2 linked regions of the Sphaerisporangium krabiense genome follow. The protein of the gene in region 1 binds, or shares a complex with, the protein of each later gene. Links are inferred from orthologs where the notes say so. Each region holds a gene or a part of one and is shown on either strand. Other genes may lie near its edges. The genes, in order: prfA and BJ981_RS36825.

The links.
Region 2: the proteins of prfA (region 1) and BJ981_RS36825 are in contact, whole or in part, in a crystal structure (PDB 2B3T), measured with the Escherichia coli proteins. The link is inferred for Sphaerisporangium krabiense from one-to-one orthologs.

Annotation. Positions count from the first base shown.
Region 1 is NZ_JACHBR010000001.1:136,297-142,584, forward strand. What follows is about bases 3,431-6,288. They hold prfA (peptide chain release factor 1), read right to left. Parts: upstream 5,457-6,288; coding sequence 4,404-5,456; downstream 3,431-4,403. Other genes in these bases: prmC (peptide chain release factor N(5)-glutamine methyltransferase), read right to left, coding at 3,485-4,339; rpmE (50S ribosomal protein L31), read right to left, coding at 5,580-5,798; BJ981_RS00685 (response regulator transcription factor), read right to left, coding at 6,103-6,288. In the rest of the region: glyA (serine hydroxymethyltransferase), read right to left, coding at 1-469; BJ981_RS00655 (hypothetical protein), read right to left, coding at 572-952; BJ981_RS00660 (chromosomal replication initiator protein DnaA), read right to left, coding at 968-2,464; BJ981_RS00665 (L-threonylcarbamoyladenylate synthase), read right to left, coding at 2,612-3,406. UniProt on the Escherichia coli protein: Peptide chain release factor 1 directs the termination of translation in response to the peptide chain termination codons UAG and UAA.
Region 2 is NZ_JACHBR010000003.1:392,315-403,255, reverse strand. Bases 4,209-7,104 are described here. They hold BJ981_RS36825 (putative protein N(5)-glutamine methyltransferase), read left to right. Parts: upstream 4,209-5,178; coding sequence 5,179-6,030; downstream 6,031-7,104. Other genes in these bases: BJ981_RS36815 (FAD-dependent monooxygenase), read right to left, coding at 6,903-7,104; BJ981_RS36820 (hypothetical protein), read right to left, coding at 6,013-6,423; BJ981_RS36830 (TIGR03086 family metal-binding protein), read left to right, coding at 4,354-4,935; BJ981_RS38900 (SRPBCC domain-containing protein), read left to right, coding at 4,209-4,344. Outside these bases: BJ981_RS36865 (hypothetical protein), read left to right, coding at 47-604; BJ981_RS36860 (pyridoxamine 5'-phosphate oxidase family protein), read left to right, coding at 831-1,265; BJ981_RS36855 (SAM-dependent methyltransferase), read left to right, coding at 1,805-2,620; BJ981_RS36850 (hypothetical protein), read left to right, coding at 2,815-3,042; BJ981_RS36845 (ArsR/SmtB family transcription factor), read left to right, coding at 3,114-3,464; more of BJ981_RS38900, read left to right, coding at 3,448-4,208; more of BJ981_RS36815, read right to left, coding at 7,105-8,105; BJ981_RS36810 (TetR/AcrR family transcriptional regulator), read left to right, coding at 8,158-8,895; BJ981_RS36805 (hypothetical protein), read right to left, coding at 8,915-9,409; BJ981_RS36800 (ATP-binding protein), read right to left, coding at 9,406-10,881; BJ981_RS36795 (response regulator), read right to left, coding at 10,889-10,941. UniProt on the Escherichia coli protein: Methylates the class 1 translation termination release factors RF1/PrfA and RF2/PrfB on the glutamine residue of the universally conserved GGQ motif, i.e. on 'Gln-235' in RF1 and on 'Gln-252' in RF2.

The sequences.
Region 1 (6,288 bases):
CCTTCGAGCCGTGCGTCAGGTGACCGCCGTGGGACAGCGCCATGGCCAGCATCGTGTCGCCCGGCCGCAGCAGCGCGGCGTACGCGGCGAGGTTGGCGGACGCGCCCGAATGGGGCTGCACGTTGGCGTGGTCGGCGCCGAACAGGTCCTTCGCCCGGTCGACGGCCAGCCGCTCCGCCCGGTCCACGACCTCGCAGCCGCCGTAGTAGCGCCTGCCCGGATAGCCCTCGGCGTACTTGTTGGTCAGCGTGGAGCCGAGCGCAGCCATCACCGCGGGTGAGGTGAAGTTCTCGCTGGCGATGAGCTGCAGGCCGCCCCTGAGCCGCTCGACCTCGTCCAGCAGGATGCGCGCGACCTCGGGATCCTCCTGCCACAGCTCCGCGAAGTCGGCGCCGTAGAAGACGTCCCCGGCGCACTCGGGCCCGCCGCCGGGCCGGCGTGGTTCGTGGCCGGGTCCTTTCGCCGCCATGGCTCGATCACCGTCCCCTTCCTCGCGCGGAAGCGCACGAGGACCACCGATCTCCCCACTGTATGTCCCGGTGTGCCGCGGCGCGCCGCCGCGGGCGGCGGGTCAGTTGTAGGCGTGCGGGGCCGACGAGGCGACCGGCACCCAGCGGGGGGTGTCCGCGGCCTGGTCGCTGATCGCGGTGAGCACGGCCTGGCGGTACATGCCGAGACGGGTGCGCCACTCCCCCATGTCCTGGACGTACCGCTCGGCGACGGGCGCGTCCCAGACGTCGCGGCTGCGTGCCATCTGGTACGCCTTGTCCAGCGAGCCGGTGAGCCCCTCCAGCAACGGCAGGGCCTGCTGCCACAGGTCCACGAGCTTCTGGTACTCGGGGTTGAAGCGCCAGCTCGTCGCCTGCCCGTCCAGGCCGAGCGGGTCGGAGGTGGACGCGGGCGGCGTCTCGCCGGGCTGGAGGGGCTTGGGCGCGGGCGGGTCTGCGTACATGTCGGACACCCCTCCTTACGAACCGGACGACGAGGGCCGGTACCCGTCCGGACCCGGACCATGCCCCGGGGGCGGCGGCGGCCCCTCGGACGGGTCGTCGCCGTAGGGGCCGGCGGGGTGCGCGCCGGGGCCGCTGAGATCACCGGGACGGGGCGGAGGGTCCGAGGCCATGTGGACGCCCGAGTGGATCTGTGCCGAAGGTCCTGCGGCGCTCTCAGGGGCCGCTGGAGCCTGGTAAGCGGCGGCGGCGCCTCCGTCGGGCGGCAGCGGGGCCGACGGCTTCGCCGATCCGGACGGATCGCCGGGCGGGAGGGAGCCGATCGGGCCGTCGGCTCGCGGGTGGCCGGGCTGCGCGCCGTCGGGCGGGACGACGACCGGCTGCTCCATGGGCGGGATCTTGTCCATGTTCCGCGACAGCCAGTCCAGATGCTCCTGGCTCGGCGGGTCCATGGTCACCTCGACCACCCGGACGCCGTCCACGTCGATCACGCGCGTGCGCTCGCCCGAGGTGTCGACGTCGTGGGAGTTGTCCGGCGCCGGCGTGTCGAGCCCGCCGCCGTCTCCCCCGCCCTGCGGCGCGCCCGCGTACGGCTCCACGTACTGCGGCTCGCCGCCCTTGGGCGAGTCATCCTGCTTGGGCGCCGGATCACCCTTGGGCTCGGGATCCGCCTTGGGAGCGGAGTGCCCCTTGGGCTCCGGATCCACCTTGGGCGCCGAGTCATGCTTCGGAGCCTCGTGCTTGGGCGCCTCGTGCTTGGGCGCGTCATGCTTGGGCGTCTCGTGCTTCGGGGCCTCGTGCTTCGGAGTGTTGTCGTGCTTGGGGGCGTCCTGCTTCTCCCGGGGGGCGTTGTCGCCGTGGGGGGTTTGCCGGGTGTCCGGCTTGTCCGCCTGAGGCGGGTCGACCTTGTGCGTGTTGTCGCTCTTCGGCGGGTCGGACTTCTCGTGCTTCTCCGGCTTGTGCTCCTTGGGAGCGTCGTGCTTGTCGGTCTTGTCCGACGTCGGCGGCGGGGTCTGCTTCTCGGGCTTGTCGTGCTTCTCGGGCTTGTCCTTGGTCTGGGAGTCCGAGGTGGGAGCGCCGTGCTTGTCGCCCTTATCGCTCTTGTCCTTCTTGGGCGCGTCGTCCTTGTCGCCCTTGTCGCCCTTGGGAGGGTCCTGCTTCTCGGGGGCCTTCTGCTTCATGGTCTTCGGGCCGGCGTCCGGCTCCTTCTGCTTCTCTTTCTTCTCCAGAAGGACCAGGCGGGCGGTGACGTCCTTGACCAGCGTGTCCCCGGCGTCGGCCACCTGGGCCGGGCGGTGCGTCGCGGGAACGGACAGGCCCGCCGCGCCGGTGAGCTGGGCGATGCGCGACTCGACCGTCCGCATCTGGTGCCCCGCGCGCCCGACCTCGGCCAGCAGATCGCGGACCAGCTTGGGGTCCATGCCGTCCAGCTTGCCCATCGGCGTCTCCCCTTGCTCGTGGTCGCGCTCCGCCGGCCGCTCGTCAGAGAAGGGCCGCGCCCTGCCCGCAGCCATGCTCCCTCGCCACGGCCCGTCGCTCAAGAGCGCGGACGCGCTTCACGGTAACGTCGGCGCCCGCCCGCAGGGCCCGGCGATAGCCACACGGCATGATTCGCGGTCACCCCGGCGGGAGGGACGCGGCGCCCGCCGGGGCGGGCCGGCTCAGGCCTCGCCGTCCGCCTTCTGAGCGCGCGCGGCCGTCTCCGGCTTCTCGGAGCTTCCGTCCTTGTCCCGCTTCTCCTCGGTCGCGGCCTTCTCGTCGGCCGCGGCCTTCTCGTCCGCCGGGGCGTTCTCGAGCTCGGGCTCCGGGTCGGCGTCGGTGGCGAGGTAGCCGACGATCGCCCGCAGCTTGTCGACCGGGATCGCGCCCTTGCGCAGCACGCGGGGCACCGGCGTGGTGAGGTCGAGGATCGTGGAGGGGACGTTCTCCGTGAGGGGCCCGGCCTCCAGGTAGACGCCGACCGCCTCCCCGAGCATCGCCTCGGCCTCGGCCGCGGTCCTGGCGGGTGGGGCGCCGGAGATGTTGGCGCTGCTCACCGCCATGGGACCGGTGTCTTTCAGCAGTTCGAGCGCGACGGCGTGCAGCGGCATGCGGACCGCGACGGTGCCCTTCGTCTCGCCGAGGTCCCAGGTCAGGGACCGGCCGGCCTTGCAGACCAGGGTGAGCGGGCCGGGCCAGAAGGCGTCGATGAGGTCCTGCCCGTAGGCGCCGAGGTCCTCGATCAGGGCGGTGGCGGCGCGCACGGTGCCGACCAGGACCGGCACGGGCATGTCCCTGCCGCGGCCCTTGGTCTCCAGCAGTTTGCCCACGGAGTAGTGCGTGAAGGCGTCGGCGCCGAGGCCGTAGACCGTGTCGGTCGGGAGCACGACCAGCTCGCCCGCGCGGATCGCGGCGGCCGCGTCGGCGAGCCCGACCGCGCGCTCCTCGCTGTTGGAAAGGTCATAACGTCGGATCACGACTTGTCATCCTCCCATGTCGGACGGGCCGTCCCGCCAGGGGCGTCGCGCATGGACCGCGTCCCTGTCATCGTGGCCTCATTCCTGGCCGAAACGGGCGGTGACGTAGCGGTCGCGCCCGGCGAGATCGGTGTGGTCGCGGGTGTCGCGCCACCCGCGCTCCTCGGAGAACTCAAGGTAGACCGACGAGCCCTGCTGGTCGGCGTGCTCGACCGCGACGAGCCCGCCCGGGCGCAACAGCCGCCGTGCCGTCCGCTCCACGGCGCGCACCTCGTCCAGGCCGTCCTCGCCCGAGCCGTACAGGGCGCGGGAGGGGTCGTAGTCGCGCACCTCGGGGTCACGGGGGATGGCGCCGGGCGGAATGTAGGGCGGGTTGGAGATCACCAGGTCCACGCGGCCGTCGAGTTCGGGCAGGCAGTCGGCGAGGTCCTCGGGGTGGAGGGACACCCGGCCCTGGCCGTGCTCGACGATGTTGCGCTTGGCCCAGCCGTAGGCGACCGGATCGACCTCGACGGCATGGACCTGGGCGAGCGCGACCTCCTGGGCGATCGACAGCGCGATGGCCCCGGAGCCGGTGCCGAGGTCGACGACGACGGGCGAGGCGACGTCCATCTCGCGGAGGCGGTCGATCGCCCAGCCCGCGACGACCTCGGTCTCGGGTCTCGGGACGAAGACGCCGGGGCCGACGTCCAGGGACAGGTACCGGAAGTAGGCGCGCCCGGTGATGTGCTGGAGCGGCTCACGGGCCTCGCGCCGGGCGACGCCCTCCCAGAACAGGGCGTCGAACTCCGCGTCGGGCACGGTGTGGAGCTGGCCACGCCGGACGCCGTGGACGAACGCCGCGATCTCCTCGGCGTCGGTCCGCGGTGAGGGAACCCCCGCCTCGGCCAGCCGGGCGGTGGCGAGCGCTATCTCGTCCATCAGCAAGGTCATGGCAGTTTTCGCGATTTTCGTGACTTGTCTCGTTCTGGGTGGGCGGCGTGTCGGCGGGCGGAGGTCACGCGTGGGCGGCCAGCTTCTCCGCCATCTCGGCGTCGATGAGCGCTTGGATGACCGCCGAGAGATCGCCGTCGAGCACCTGGTCGAGGTTGTACGCCTTGAACCCCACCCGGTGGTCGGAGATGCGGTTCTCCGGGAAATTGTAGGTGCGGACGCGCTCGGAACGGTCGACCGTGCGAACCTGGGACTTGCGCTCGGCCGAGGCGGCGGCGTCGGCCTGCTCCTGGGCGATGGCCAGCAGCCGGGCGCGCAGGATGCGCAGCGCCGACTCCTTGTTCTGGAGCTGGCTCTTCTCGTTCTGGCAGGACACCACGACGCCGGTGGGCACGTGCGTGATGCGCACCGCCGAGTCGGTGGTGTTGACGCTCTGGCCGCCGGGCCCGGAGCTGCGGAACACGTCGATGCGCAGGTCGTTGGGGTCGATCTGGACGTCGACCTCCTCGGCCTCGGGGTACACCAGCACGCCGGCGGCGGAGGTGTGGATGCGGCCCTGGGACTCGGTGACCGGCACGCGCTGCACGCGGTGGACGCCGCCCTCGAACTTCAGCCGCGACCAGACGCCGTCGGCGCCCTTGCCCTTCATCGCGACCGTCACGTCCTTGTAGCCGCCGAGGTCGGACTGCTGGGAGTCGATGATCTCGGTCTTCCAGCCCTCGCGCTCGGCGTAGCGCAGGTACATGCGCAGAAGGTCGCCGGCGAACAGCGCGGACTCCTCGCCGCCCTCGCCCGCCTTGATCTCCATGATGATGTCCTTGTCATCGTTGGGATCGCGCGGGATGAGCAGGTGCTTGAGGCGCTCCTCCAGCTGGGGCGCGCGGGCCTCCAGCTCGGCCATCTCGTCGGCGAAGGCGGCGTCCTCGGCGGCGAGCTCCCTGGCGGCCTCCAGATCGTCGCGCACGGCCTCCAGCTCGCGGTAGGCGGCGACGATGGGCGTGAGCTGGGCGTAGCGCCTGCCGAGGGTGCGGGCCCGGTTCTGGTCGGCGTGCACGGCGGGATCGGCGAGCTTGACCTCCAGCTCGGCGTGCTCCGCGAGCAACTCGTCCAGGTTCACCGTGCGACCTTCTTCCTACGTGACGTGCTTCGTGGCGAGAAACCGGGCCTTCATCAAGAACGCCGACCCGGGCACGCCCCCGCCGCATGGGGGGACGCTTCCGGGCCGGCGCTGCTTGCCGGGCTACTTGCTCGCGGGCTTCTTGCCGAAACGCTTCTCGAAGCGGGCCACCCGGCCGCCGGTGTCCAGGATCTTCTGCTTGCCCGTGTAGAACGGGTGGCAGGCGGAGCAGACGTCGGCGTGGATCACGCCGTTCTTCGCGGTGCTCCGGGTGGTGAAGCTGCTGCCGCAGCTGCAGGTCACCTGCGTGGTGCCGTACTGCGGGTGGATGTCGGGCTTCATCTCAGTCCTCTCTGGGCGCGGCCGCCGGGTCGCCTTGGTCGCTCACGTCGGGGTGACGCGCGGACGGGCGGGAACCGGAACCGCCATGGGTCGGCTACCAGTGTGCCAGATCCTGTAACCGCGCCAGGCCATCGTCCATTCCCGCGGCCGCTCGCGGCCGACCCCGGACACCGGCCGTCGACGCAAGAGTCGGCGTACGGTCACCACGATGTTACGGAGTTAACCAATTAAAGCCCCACATTCGGGGAAAAGCCGGGCTGTGACCGTGATTCCCGGAAGGAACACGCCGTGGGGACGCCGCGGCCTAGGAGCGGCCGAGGTAGGCGAGGACGGCGAGAACCCGTCGGTGGTCGTCGGGCGTGGGGTCGAGCCCCAGTTTGCCGAAGATCCCCGAGATGTGCTTCTCGACCGCCCCCTCGGTGACCCCGAGACGCCCGGCGATCGCGTTGTTGGACCGCCCCTCGGCCATGAGCCCGAGGACCTCTGACTC
Region 2 (10,941 bases), on another replicon or contig:
GGGAGGGTTCGATGGGGATTGGTTTCAGACGATCGTGGATGTCCAGGTGTCGCCGGAGAAGGCGGACGCGCTGGCGGCGGAGGTCCGGGATTGGCTGACCTCGTCGGGGATCGTGTCGGCCGAGCGTAAACCGTGTGTGCTGGGCGGTCATCTCGGGTTTCCGCCGGGTCCGCGCGCCGACGAGGTGGTGGACGTCTCGGGCTGGAGCCTGCCCTGGCAGGACGTGTGGTTCAACGGCCTGGACGTCGCCGCCGGCCGCACCGTGTTCGACGCGGGGCAGGGGGAGCCCATGGCGGTGACCTGCCCGCACTGCTCGGTGAGGATCGAGCTCGTCGATGAGAACTTCGCGCTGGTGCACACGGCGTGGGACCCCTTCCACGAGGTCGTGGACGGCTGGCGCGAGGGACGCGACGTCGTCATCCCCTGCCCGGCCTGCGCCCGGCCGGTCGAGCCGGCCTCCTGGATATGGGCCGATGACCACTTCGCGTTCGGCCATCTCGGCTTCACCTTCTGGAACTGGCCACCACTACGGCCGGAGTTCGTCGCCGAGCTCACCCGCCGCCTGGCAGGCCACCGCGTCGTGCTCCTCGAGGGTAAGTTCTGACCGCCAACGGCTCCGCCTGGGCGTGATCTCCCAGGTCTTCACCATGGAGGATCTGGAACGCTTGAGCGGGGCGTGACAGGGGTAGCGTGGCGTTGGAGTGGATCTCGGGAGTGCGGCCCGCGGGGGAGGGGCGCCGCCGAGGTCGTCCGGCGGGGACGGCGGCGCCCGGCTCGGGCGGGCTCGGACCGGGGCCGATTCCGCGGGAACGTCAGGGAAGGGAAGTGCCATGGAGGACCGCGCCGGAGCGCCGATGCCGGAAGAGATCGGCGCGGAGGAGTGCTTGACGCTGATCTCGCCGGGAGGTGTGGGCCGGGTCGGGTTCGGCGCGCCCTCGGGCCCGCTGATACTCCCGGTCAACTACACGGTCCACCAGGGCTCCGTGCTGTTCCGCACCGCGTTCGGCGGGCCGATGGACCAGCAGCTCGACACCGGTGTCCGCGGCGTGGAGTTCAAGATCGCCTTCGAGGTGGACCACATCGACCCGGCGTCCCGCCAGGGCTGGAGCGTGCTCATCCAGGGCGCCGCGCACCGGATCTCCTCGGAGGAGGAGCTCACCGCCGCCAAGGCCGCCGCCGTGGAACCGTGGGCGGGCGGGGAGCGGCGGCTGTACATCCGCATCACCCCTGTCCAGATCACCGGCCGCCGCATCGTCCGTTCATAGTCCCGTGCCCCGGTGCCGGGTGGCCGGGCGCGATCGCGGCGAAACCGCCGGCGTGGTCGTTTCTGACCCGGCACCGAGCGGGAATGGCGTCAGGGCGGGACATGGCGCGCTTGCCTGTCGGAAGGTGCCATTCCCTCGCTTTCCCGCCGGTGCCGGGAGCGATCAGAGGGATTCTGGCAGCGTGCCGCATTATCAGCCCCATGACAATATGTAACGAGATATCTACCGATCGTTATATCCGTTCGGCATGACGATCATCCGGGCTCGCGTCCGGGCACGAATAACAGGCAGGGCCCCCGGCGCGAGCCGCCCGGCGCTCGCGGCGGCAGGTCCGCCGGCCCGTCCGGTGACGCCGCGACCCGCCGCGCCCGGTCGGGATCGGGGTCCGTGTCGCGGTGCCAGGACGCGTGTCGAGGGAACGATCCGGCGGCGGTTTCCTCACGGCCGAGTGCATCCCGGCGTGTCCCGCCATATAACGAGAGCCGGAAGGCTAGCTCTTTCGCTGTCATATGGTGCCAGTCGCTTAGAAACGGACCGACATGAGCGAGATCCCCGCCGGACACCGCCCCTCGAACGACCTCAGAACCGACCTGCCGCATTCCGCGCGCATCTGGAATTACTGGCTCGGTGGAAAGGACAATTACCCGGCCGACCGCGAGGCCGGCGACATCGTCGAACGCATGATCCCTGGGATCATCGACTCGGCCCGCGCCGACCGCGCGTTCCTGACCCGGGTCGTCCGGTACCTGGTGGCCGAGGAGGGGATCCGGCAGTTCCTCGACATCGGCACCGGCTTACCCACGGCCGACAACACCCACGAGGTCGCCCAGCGCTTCGCCCCGGAGTCGCGCGTCGTCTACGTCGACAACGATCCCCTGGTGCTGGTGCACGCCCGCGCGCTGCTGGTCAGCAGTCCGGAGGGCGTCTGCGACTACATCGACGCCGACGTGCGCGACACCCGGCGCCTCCTCGACGCCGCCGCCGCGACCCTGGACTTCTCCCGTCCGACGGCCCTCATGCTGCTCGGCATCCTGAACCACATCGTGGACGACGAGGAGGCCAGGTCGATCGTGCTCGAACTGCTCGACGCCCTGCCGTCCGGCAGCTTCCTGGCCATCGGGCACCCGACCGCCGAGGTCCACGGCGAGGCCATGCACGAGTCCATGCGGGAGGTCATGAGGCGGGGCGGCACCCCGATCGTCGCCCGCTCGGCGCGCGAGCTCGAAGTGTTCTTCGACGGCCTCGAGCTGCTGGAGCCCGGCGTCGTGTCCTGCTCCCGGTGGCGGCCCGAGCCGACGCCGTTCGGCGAGCCGCCCGAGGTGTCGCAGTTCTGCGGCGTGGGCCGCAAGCCCTGACATCCCGTCACGACAGGACACGCCACCCGTGAATCGGGCCGGCGAGGACCGAGACGGGCCGGACCGGCCGAGACGGAGGTCGCGGGCGCCCGCGACTTTCGTCTCGGCCGGGCGGGGGAGGGGCGACGTCGGTCGCGGTGGAGCCTCCCGATGCCCGATGCCCGCCGGGGCCGCCCGCTCCTAGCGTCGGTGACATGCGCAAACCCATCCAGTTCCTGGGGATCTTCCTGGTCCTCGAAGGCGTGAGCGGCTTCCTGGACCACGTCTTCGTCCAGCCGTTCTTCGGCATCGTGCTCAACTTCTTCAACCGGGTCGTCATCCCGCGCGTGGACCTTCTGGCCGGCCACGAGATCTTCGCGAACCTGTCGCTGGCCGCCCTCGGCGTCGTCGTGGTCGTGGCCGCCGAGCACGCCGGACGGTGACGCGGTTTGACAACGGTTCGGGTCCTCCTGTATTTAACCTATCGGTTAGATAACCGAGTGGTTGGATGGAGATGGCAACGGACACCCTGAGCGTCACCTTCGCCGCGCTCGCCGACCCGACGCGGCGCGCGATCCTCGCCCGCCTCGCGCAGGGCCCCGCGACGGTCAAAGAGCTCTCGTCGCCGTTCGCGATGAGCGGTCCCGCCGTGTCCAAGCACCTGCGCGTGCTCGAACGCGCCGGGCTCATCGCCCGCGGCCGCGAGGCCCAGTGGCGTCCCTGCACGCTGGAGGCGGCGCCGCTGAAGGCCGTCGCCGAGTGGGCCGCGACCTACCGGCGCTTCTGGGACGAGAGCCACGACCGGCTGGACGACTACCTGCGGCGCCTGCAGGGGCGGGAGGACGACGATGGACATCGCGCATAGGCTCGGCGGCGGCACGACCTTCACCACGCCGTCGGACCGCGAGATCGTCGTCACCCGCGTGCTGGACGCGCCGCGGCGGCTCGTGTTCGACGCGTGGACCAGCCCCGAGCACATCCCGCACTGGATGGGGCCGAAGGCGTGGACCATGCGGGTATGCGAGATCGACCTGCGCCCCGGAGGTGGGTACCGCTTCGCCTGGAGCGGCCCGGACGGCGCCGAGATGGGCATCAGCGGCGTCTACCGCGTGATCGACCCGCCCGGCCGCCTGGTCACCACCGAGTCGTGGGACGAGGGGCCCGAGGTGCTCAACACGCTCGTCCTGAACGAACAGGACGGCGTCACGACCATGACCTGCACGGCTCTCTACCCCTCCAGGGACGTCCGCGACGCGGTGCTCGGCACCGGCATGCGCGCGGGCATGTCCGAGGGTTTGAACCGTCTCGAAGAACGCCTGCGCGCTCGCGCGGGCTCGTCCGAAGGGAAGACCACCGTGGATTGGAAGCTGGAAGCCGTTCCGCTCCCCGTCACCGACGTGGACAGGGCCAAGCACTTCTACGGCGAGATGGCCGGCTTCACCGTCGACCACGACCACCGGATCGGCGAGGACTTCCGCGTGCTGCAGCTCACCCCGCCCGGCTCGGCCTGCTCGATCGTCGTCGGCACCGGCATCGTCGCCACCGAGCCCGGGTCCGTGCAGGGCCTCACCCTGGTCGTCCCCGACATCCACGCCGCCCGCGCCGAGCTGACCGGGCGCGGCGTGGAGGTCAGCGAGGTCGAGGACCTCACCGCGCCCGGCAAGCCCACGGTCTCGCACGCCTACTTCAGCGACCCGGACGGCAACGGCTGGGTCCTCCAGCAGCGCATCCACTTCCCCGGCTGAAGGACGGACATGGCCGCGTCAGAAGACCAGATCGCCCTGCTCGGGCGCGCGCTCGACCAGACCGGGGCCCTCATCGCGGGCATCCGCCCCGAGGAGGCCGGGCTGCCGACCCCCTGCCGATCATGGGACGTGCGCGCCCTGGTCGACCATGTCGTGGACGAGGTGCGCCGGTTCGCCGCCGTCACGGCCGGAGGCAGACGCGACCACCAGGGCACCGACCTGATCGGCGACGACCGGCACGGCGCCTACCGGGCGGCGGCGAGGGAACTGCTCGCCGCCTGGCACGGCCCCGGCGCGCGGGAACGGCCGCACCGCCTGCCCTTCGGGGAGATCCCCGCCGAGTGGGCCGTCGGCCAGCACATCACCGAGCTGGTGGTCCACGCCTGGGACATCGCCAAGGCCACCGGCCGGCCCACCGACCTCGACCCCGAGCTCGGCGAGGCGGCCCTGGCGTGGGGGCTGGCCAACCTCACGCCGGAGCACCGCGCCGACGAGGCGGACGGCGGCCACATCGGCCCGCGGGTCGAGGTCCCCGAGGACGCCCCGCTGTACGACCGCCTCGCCGCGTTCGGCGGCCGCGACCCCCGCTGACCACGCGCCGCGTCCCGGCCCCGCCGGCGGCCGTCACCGGGCGGGGCCGGGATGCGCGGGCGCGGCGCGGTGGGGTAATCTGCCTGTCCTACGACGGACCTACCGGGGAGGTGAGACCCATTACCGCCAGATCGGGCAGGGTGCTCTCGCCGCACGGCCGTGGGGTCCACCGGGGTTAGGTGACCTGCGGAGCGCCCACGGCACTCCGTTAGGACCTTCATGTCGCTCTCACCTTCCTTGTCCATGTCAGACGTCGTGAGCACGCTGCGCGCCGCCGGGTGCGTCTTCGCCGAGGACGAGGCGCGGCTGCTCGTCTCCGCGGCCGGAACCCCCGCCGGTCTCGCCGCCATGGTGGAACGCCGCGTGTCCGGGGAGCCCCTGGAACACGTCCTCGGCTGGGCCGGGTTCCACGGCCTGCGCGTCGCCGTCGACCCGGGGGTCTTCGTGCCCCGCCGCCGCACCGAGTTCCTCGTCGACCAAGCCCTCGCCGTCACCCCGCCGCGCGCCCGGGCCGACCAGGCCCTCGCCGTCGCCCCGCTCCACGCCCGGCCGGTCGTGGTCGACCTGTGCTGCGGAACGGGGGCGGTCGGCGCCGCGCTGGCCGCGGCCCTCGGACCCGTGGAACTGCACGCCTCCGACCTCGACCCGGCCGCCGTCCGGTGCGCCCGCCGCAACCTCGCCGCCCTGGGCGCCCGGGTGTACGAGGGCGACCTGTACGAGCCGCTGCCCGCCACGCTGCGGGGCCGCGTCGACCTCCTCGCCGCCAACGCGCCGTACGTCCCCACCGCCGCGGTGGCGCTGCTGCCGTCCGAGGCGCGCGACCACGAGCCGTTGACCGCCCTGGACGGCGGCGCCGACGGCCTGGACATCCTCAGACGCGTGATCGCCGAGGCCCCGCCCTGGCTGACCCCCAGCGGCCACCTGCTGGTCGAGACCAGCGAACGGCAGGCCCCCCACCTCGTCGAGACCGCGGACCGCCACGGCCTGCACGCCCGCGTGGCCGTCTCCGACGAGGCGGACGCCACCGTCGTCATCGTCACAACGCCTGCCACCCCGTCATCGACGGGTCCCGCGGGCTCAGTCCCTCAAGGGTGAAAGGCCCTGCCACCAGGCGTACAGCGGGCGTGGGGTCCAGGCCTCGGCGGTCATGGCCACGGACCGGCCCTTGTACGTCCAGGACATGGCGTAGTACGGCCCGTTCATGGTGCAGAGCAGCCTGCCCCTCATCCAGGTGCCTTTGTACTCGGCCCCGGTGGCGCAGTCTCCTGCCCGGCCGTCGTGCAGGGCCCACCAGTACGAGTCCACCCACGTCTCGGCGTCGGTGTCGGTGTCGAACAGCACGATCATCGGATCGTGAACGGGACCGGAGCGGACGGCCGCGCAGTCGAGTGCGGCCACCGCGCCGGCCGGAGGACGAGCGGCGGGCCGGCAGTCCCTCAGGTCCGCCGAACCGAGCATCTTCTCCAGGCGGCACTCGCGCGGCGTCATGACGCACGCCGACCCCACCCGCCTCGTCGGCGGGTCCTCCGCCGTCTGAGCCGATGGGGTCGGCGGGTCCTCGTCGGTCCGCCCTCTCGGAGTGTTCTCGTCGGCCGTCGGCTCCGGTGTTCGGGAAGGAGGGCCGGAAGTGGGCGTCGCCGACGCGGTGCCGGGAATCGAGCCGGTCACCGTCACGGCCGGCGTAGGCGTCGGTGGCGCGGGTTCAGGATCTCCCCCTCCACCCGTCCGAAGCGCGACGAGAGCGACGATCAATCCGGCGATGCCCGCCAGGGCGCTCACCATCTCCCAGTGAATGCGTTTGTACAGGGATGTCCGGGCTTGCTGAGCCGGTCGTGCGGTGTCCTTCGATTCGGGGGCCGAGGGGCCGACCGGAGTCACGTCTGACCTCCTGCTCATGGAAAGACCAGACGCCGAGCATGACATCACCATCGACACCCGCACTACCGGCCGGCGCGAGGATCATGCCGTCAGGAGCCGGTGTGGACCGATTGGTCCCAGTCGATGCGGTAGTCGTAGATCCAGCGGCTCGGGTCCTCGCCCCTGCGGGCCATACGCTTCAGCGCCGCCGCCATGATGAGGTCACGGGGGATACGGGCCACGGGCCCGAGTCCCTTCCAGGCGCCGGTGCTGTTGCCCTGGGCGACGACCCGTTCCACGCGCTCGCGGCGAAGCCGTTCGTAGGCGGTGAAGGCGGCGGTGACGCCGGGGCTGTCACGAAGGCACTTGGCCAAGACGACGGTGTCCTCGATGGCCATCCCCGCGCCCTGCCCGATGGAGGGGGCGGTGGCGTGGGCGGCGTCCCCGATGATGATCATCCGGTCGCGGTGCCACCGGGGTACGGCCGGGACGTCATAGGTCTTCCAGGCGGCGAAGATCTTGCCGGAGGCCGCGATGAGGTCGGTGGCGGGGCCGTGGTCGTGCCGGAACAGGTCGAGCAGGTGGGCTCGCCATTCCTGCGGGCTGATCGCGCTCAGCTCGGCGGGGGTGGGCTCGGCTTTCCTGGCCGGGTTCGCCGCCCACCAGACCTCGCCGTCCGGATGGGTGAGGTGCAGGAAGAAGGCGTGCCTGCCGAAGACGGCGCACATCACGCCCGGCTCGGCGCCCGTGCAGACGCCGCGCGCGTAGCCGCCGGTGTTGAGCAGCCCGGAGTAGCGGACGCCGGGGGCATGCGGGTCGATGATCTCGCGGGTGCGTGACCACAGCCCGTCCGCGCCGATCAGCAGGTCGCCCTCGGCCGTGCTGCCGTCGGCGAAACGCGCCAGCACCGCGCCGCCCCCGCTCTCGGCCTCGACGAGCCGCTTGCCGTACTCGATCCGCACGCCTCGCCGTACGGCGTGCTCGCGCAGCAGCCGGTAGAGGTCGGCGCGCTTGACGGTCCTGCTGACGGTGCCGTCCTGCAGGGGGGCGCCGTACTGGAGTTCGCCGAGCTTCTTGCCGGAGCCGCTGGTGAGGGCCATTTTCGGCGTCTCGAAGCCGATCTCGCGGACGTCTACGCCGAGGGTGCGTAAGGCGTCGAGCGCGTTCACCGCGAGTGTCAGGAAGGCGCCCACGTTGTCGGCGTCGCGATCGTAGGCCTCGTAGATGACCGACCCGATGCCCGCCTTGCGAAGCGCGATCGCGCTCAGCGTGCCGGCGATGCCGCCGCCCACGATCAGTGATGTGTACGTCATACACTGACTGTATGGCATACACTTCGAAGGGAGGCAAGAGTGAGGCGGAGCGATGAGAGAACAACTGCCGGCAGGGCTCGGCGAGCTGTGGGCCCGCCTCGACGAGCCCGAACCTGAGACGCGAAACCGGCTGACCCTGTCCCGCGTCATCGGGGCGGCGGTGGAGCTGGCCGACACCGACGGACTCGACGCCGTGTCGATGGCCCGGGTGGCCGAGCGGCTGGGCTTCACCACGATGTCGCTCTACCGGCACGTCAAGAGCAAGAACGAGCTGCTGCTGCTGATGCTGGACCGGGTCGCGGCCCTGCCCCCCGCGCTGGACGAGCCCTGTGACGGGTGGCGCCCGTGCCTGGAGCGCTGGTGCCACGCGCAGTGGGAGATGCTGCACGCCCACCCCTGGACCGTGCGCCTGCCGATCACCGGGCCGCCGATCACGCCCAACCAGCTGGCGTGGAGCGACCGCGCCCTGCGCGCACTGCGGGGCACCGGGCTCGCCGAAGCCGACAAGGCCGGGGTGGTGCTGCTGGTCGCCAGTCACATGCACACCATGGCGCGGCTGAACGCCGACCTCGGTCCGGCCGCCTCCGGGGAGTCGATCGCCGCCTACAACACGCTGCTGCACGGGCTGGTCGACGGGCGGCGCCTCCCGGCGCTGCGCGCCGCGATCGACGCCGGTGCCTACGACTACCCAGCGGACACGCCGCCGGGCGAACGACGGCTGGACTACCGGTTCGGGCTCGCCCGAATCCTGGACGGGGTGGACGCGCTGATCCGCGCCACGAACAGGTGAGCGGTCCCACGCGCCGCCGTCACCCCGGGCAGTTCCACGGGCCGACGCTCTGCCCGTCGCCGACGACGGTGATCTCGGCACGGCTTTGCGGCGCCGTGGCGGCGGCGGTGCACACGATCTGGGCGACGGCCAGTGGGGACAGCTCGCCGGCCGGAATGGACTGGGTCACCTTCAGACGGCCGGCCGGCTCGGCGGTCACCGAGAACGGGCCGGCTTCGGGCGGGACGTCGGTGGTCAGTCCGTCCGCCTGTTCCGTCGCGCTGGGGCCGGCGGCCAGCAGCGCGAGCGTGTCCGCTTGGGACAGCCGGCCACCGGGGCGCGTCACCACCCTGAGACGGCCGTTCCTCACCAGGTAGAGGGTGATCTTCAGGTCTGGTGCGATGGTCGGCGCGACGGGTCCGTTCGGCGGGTCGCCGGCGCGGATGGCGTCGCTGGGTTGCACGCCGCAGCCGGCCACGGCGACGAGCGATATGAGACCCGCGGCGAGCGCGCGGCGGGTGAGCCCGGTCCTCATTCGGGGCCTCCGTCCGGTTCGTGCGCCCGGCGTGGCAGGCGCAGCGTGAACACGGCGCCGCCGTCGGGGGCGTTGGCGACGGTGAGGTCGCCTCGGTGCAGGCGCGCGTTCTCCCGCGCGATGGCGAGGCCGAGGCCGCTGCCCTCGGACCTGGCCCTGGCCGCGCTGGCCTTGTAGAACCGGTCGAACACGTGCGGCAGCACCGCCTCGTCCAGCCCCGGCCCGTGGTCGCGGACCTCGAAGGCGATCCAGTGCGGGTCGGCGGAGAGCCGCACCGACACCGGTGGCTCGCCGTGCCGCAGGGCGTTGCCGACCATGTTCGCGAGGACGACGTCCACGCGGCGCGGGTCCAGCCGTGCCGTCACCCCGGGGGGAAGCTCGGTGCGCACCTCCTCCGACCAGCCCCGCGTACGCAGGGTCGCGCGCACCAGCTCGGCCACGTCGATGTCGTTCAGCGCGAGGGCCGCGACGCCGGAGTCGAACCTGCTGATCTCGATGAGGTCGTTCACCAGCCCGGTGAGGTTGAGCGTCTCCTGGCTGACCAGCCGGGCGGCCCTGCCGGCGGGCTCGGGCAGCCCGGCCGCCTCCTCGTCCAGGACGTCGGCGACCGCGGTGAGCGCGGCCAGCGGGGTGCGCAGCTCGTGGGACACGTCGGCCACGAACCGGCGGGCGTCGGCCTCCATCGCGCGGAGCTGCTCGACGTGCCGTTCCAGCTCCGCGGCGGTGTCGTTGAACGTGCGCGCCACGTCGGCCAGCTCGTCGGAGCCGCGGACCGCGATCCTGGTCCGCATCTCGCCCTGGCCCAGCAGGCGCGCCGCCCGGCCGAGCTCGCGCACCGGGCCCAGCACGCCACGGGTGGCGAGCAACGCGAGGACGACCGCGAACGCCAGGGCCGCCCCGCCGTTGCGCCAGGCGACCGCGGTGAGATCGTCTATGCTGCGCTGCTCGGAATCCAGGCTGTGCGCGATGTAGACCTCGATGCCGGACGCCCGCGTCGGCCGGTCCCCCTCGGTGATCATCAACGGTGTGCCGATGATCAGGAGGGGCTCGTCCTGCCACACCACGCGTTGCCACGCGATGTCGCCGTCGGCCACCATCCGCCGCAGCCCCTGGGGAATCATCTCGGGCTCCAGGCCATGACGGCATTGCCTGAGCAGAGGCAGGCATGGCCGGTCGCGGCCGGCCAGCGAGCGCGTCCCGTGGTAGATGGCGACCGCGTCGTCGTTCCCGTCGGTCACGGCGCCGGCGATCATGCCGAGCTCGCGCGGGCCCGGCGCCGGATTCCCCAACGGGTAGAGCGCCTGCAGGCGGCTTCTCATCGTCTGCACCGCGGCGTCCTGGGTCCGCTGCAGGATGGCGTTGCGGGCCTCGACGTAGATCCCGCCGGTCACCGCCGCCGCGGTGACCACGCACAGCAGCGCGAACGCGAACAACAGCCGGGCACGCAGCCCCAGGCTCGGCCGAGGTGTCACCGGCGCCTCACACCGGCCCGAACCGGTACCCGAACCCGCGTACCGTCTGCACGTAGACGG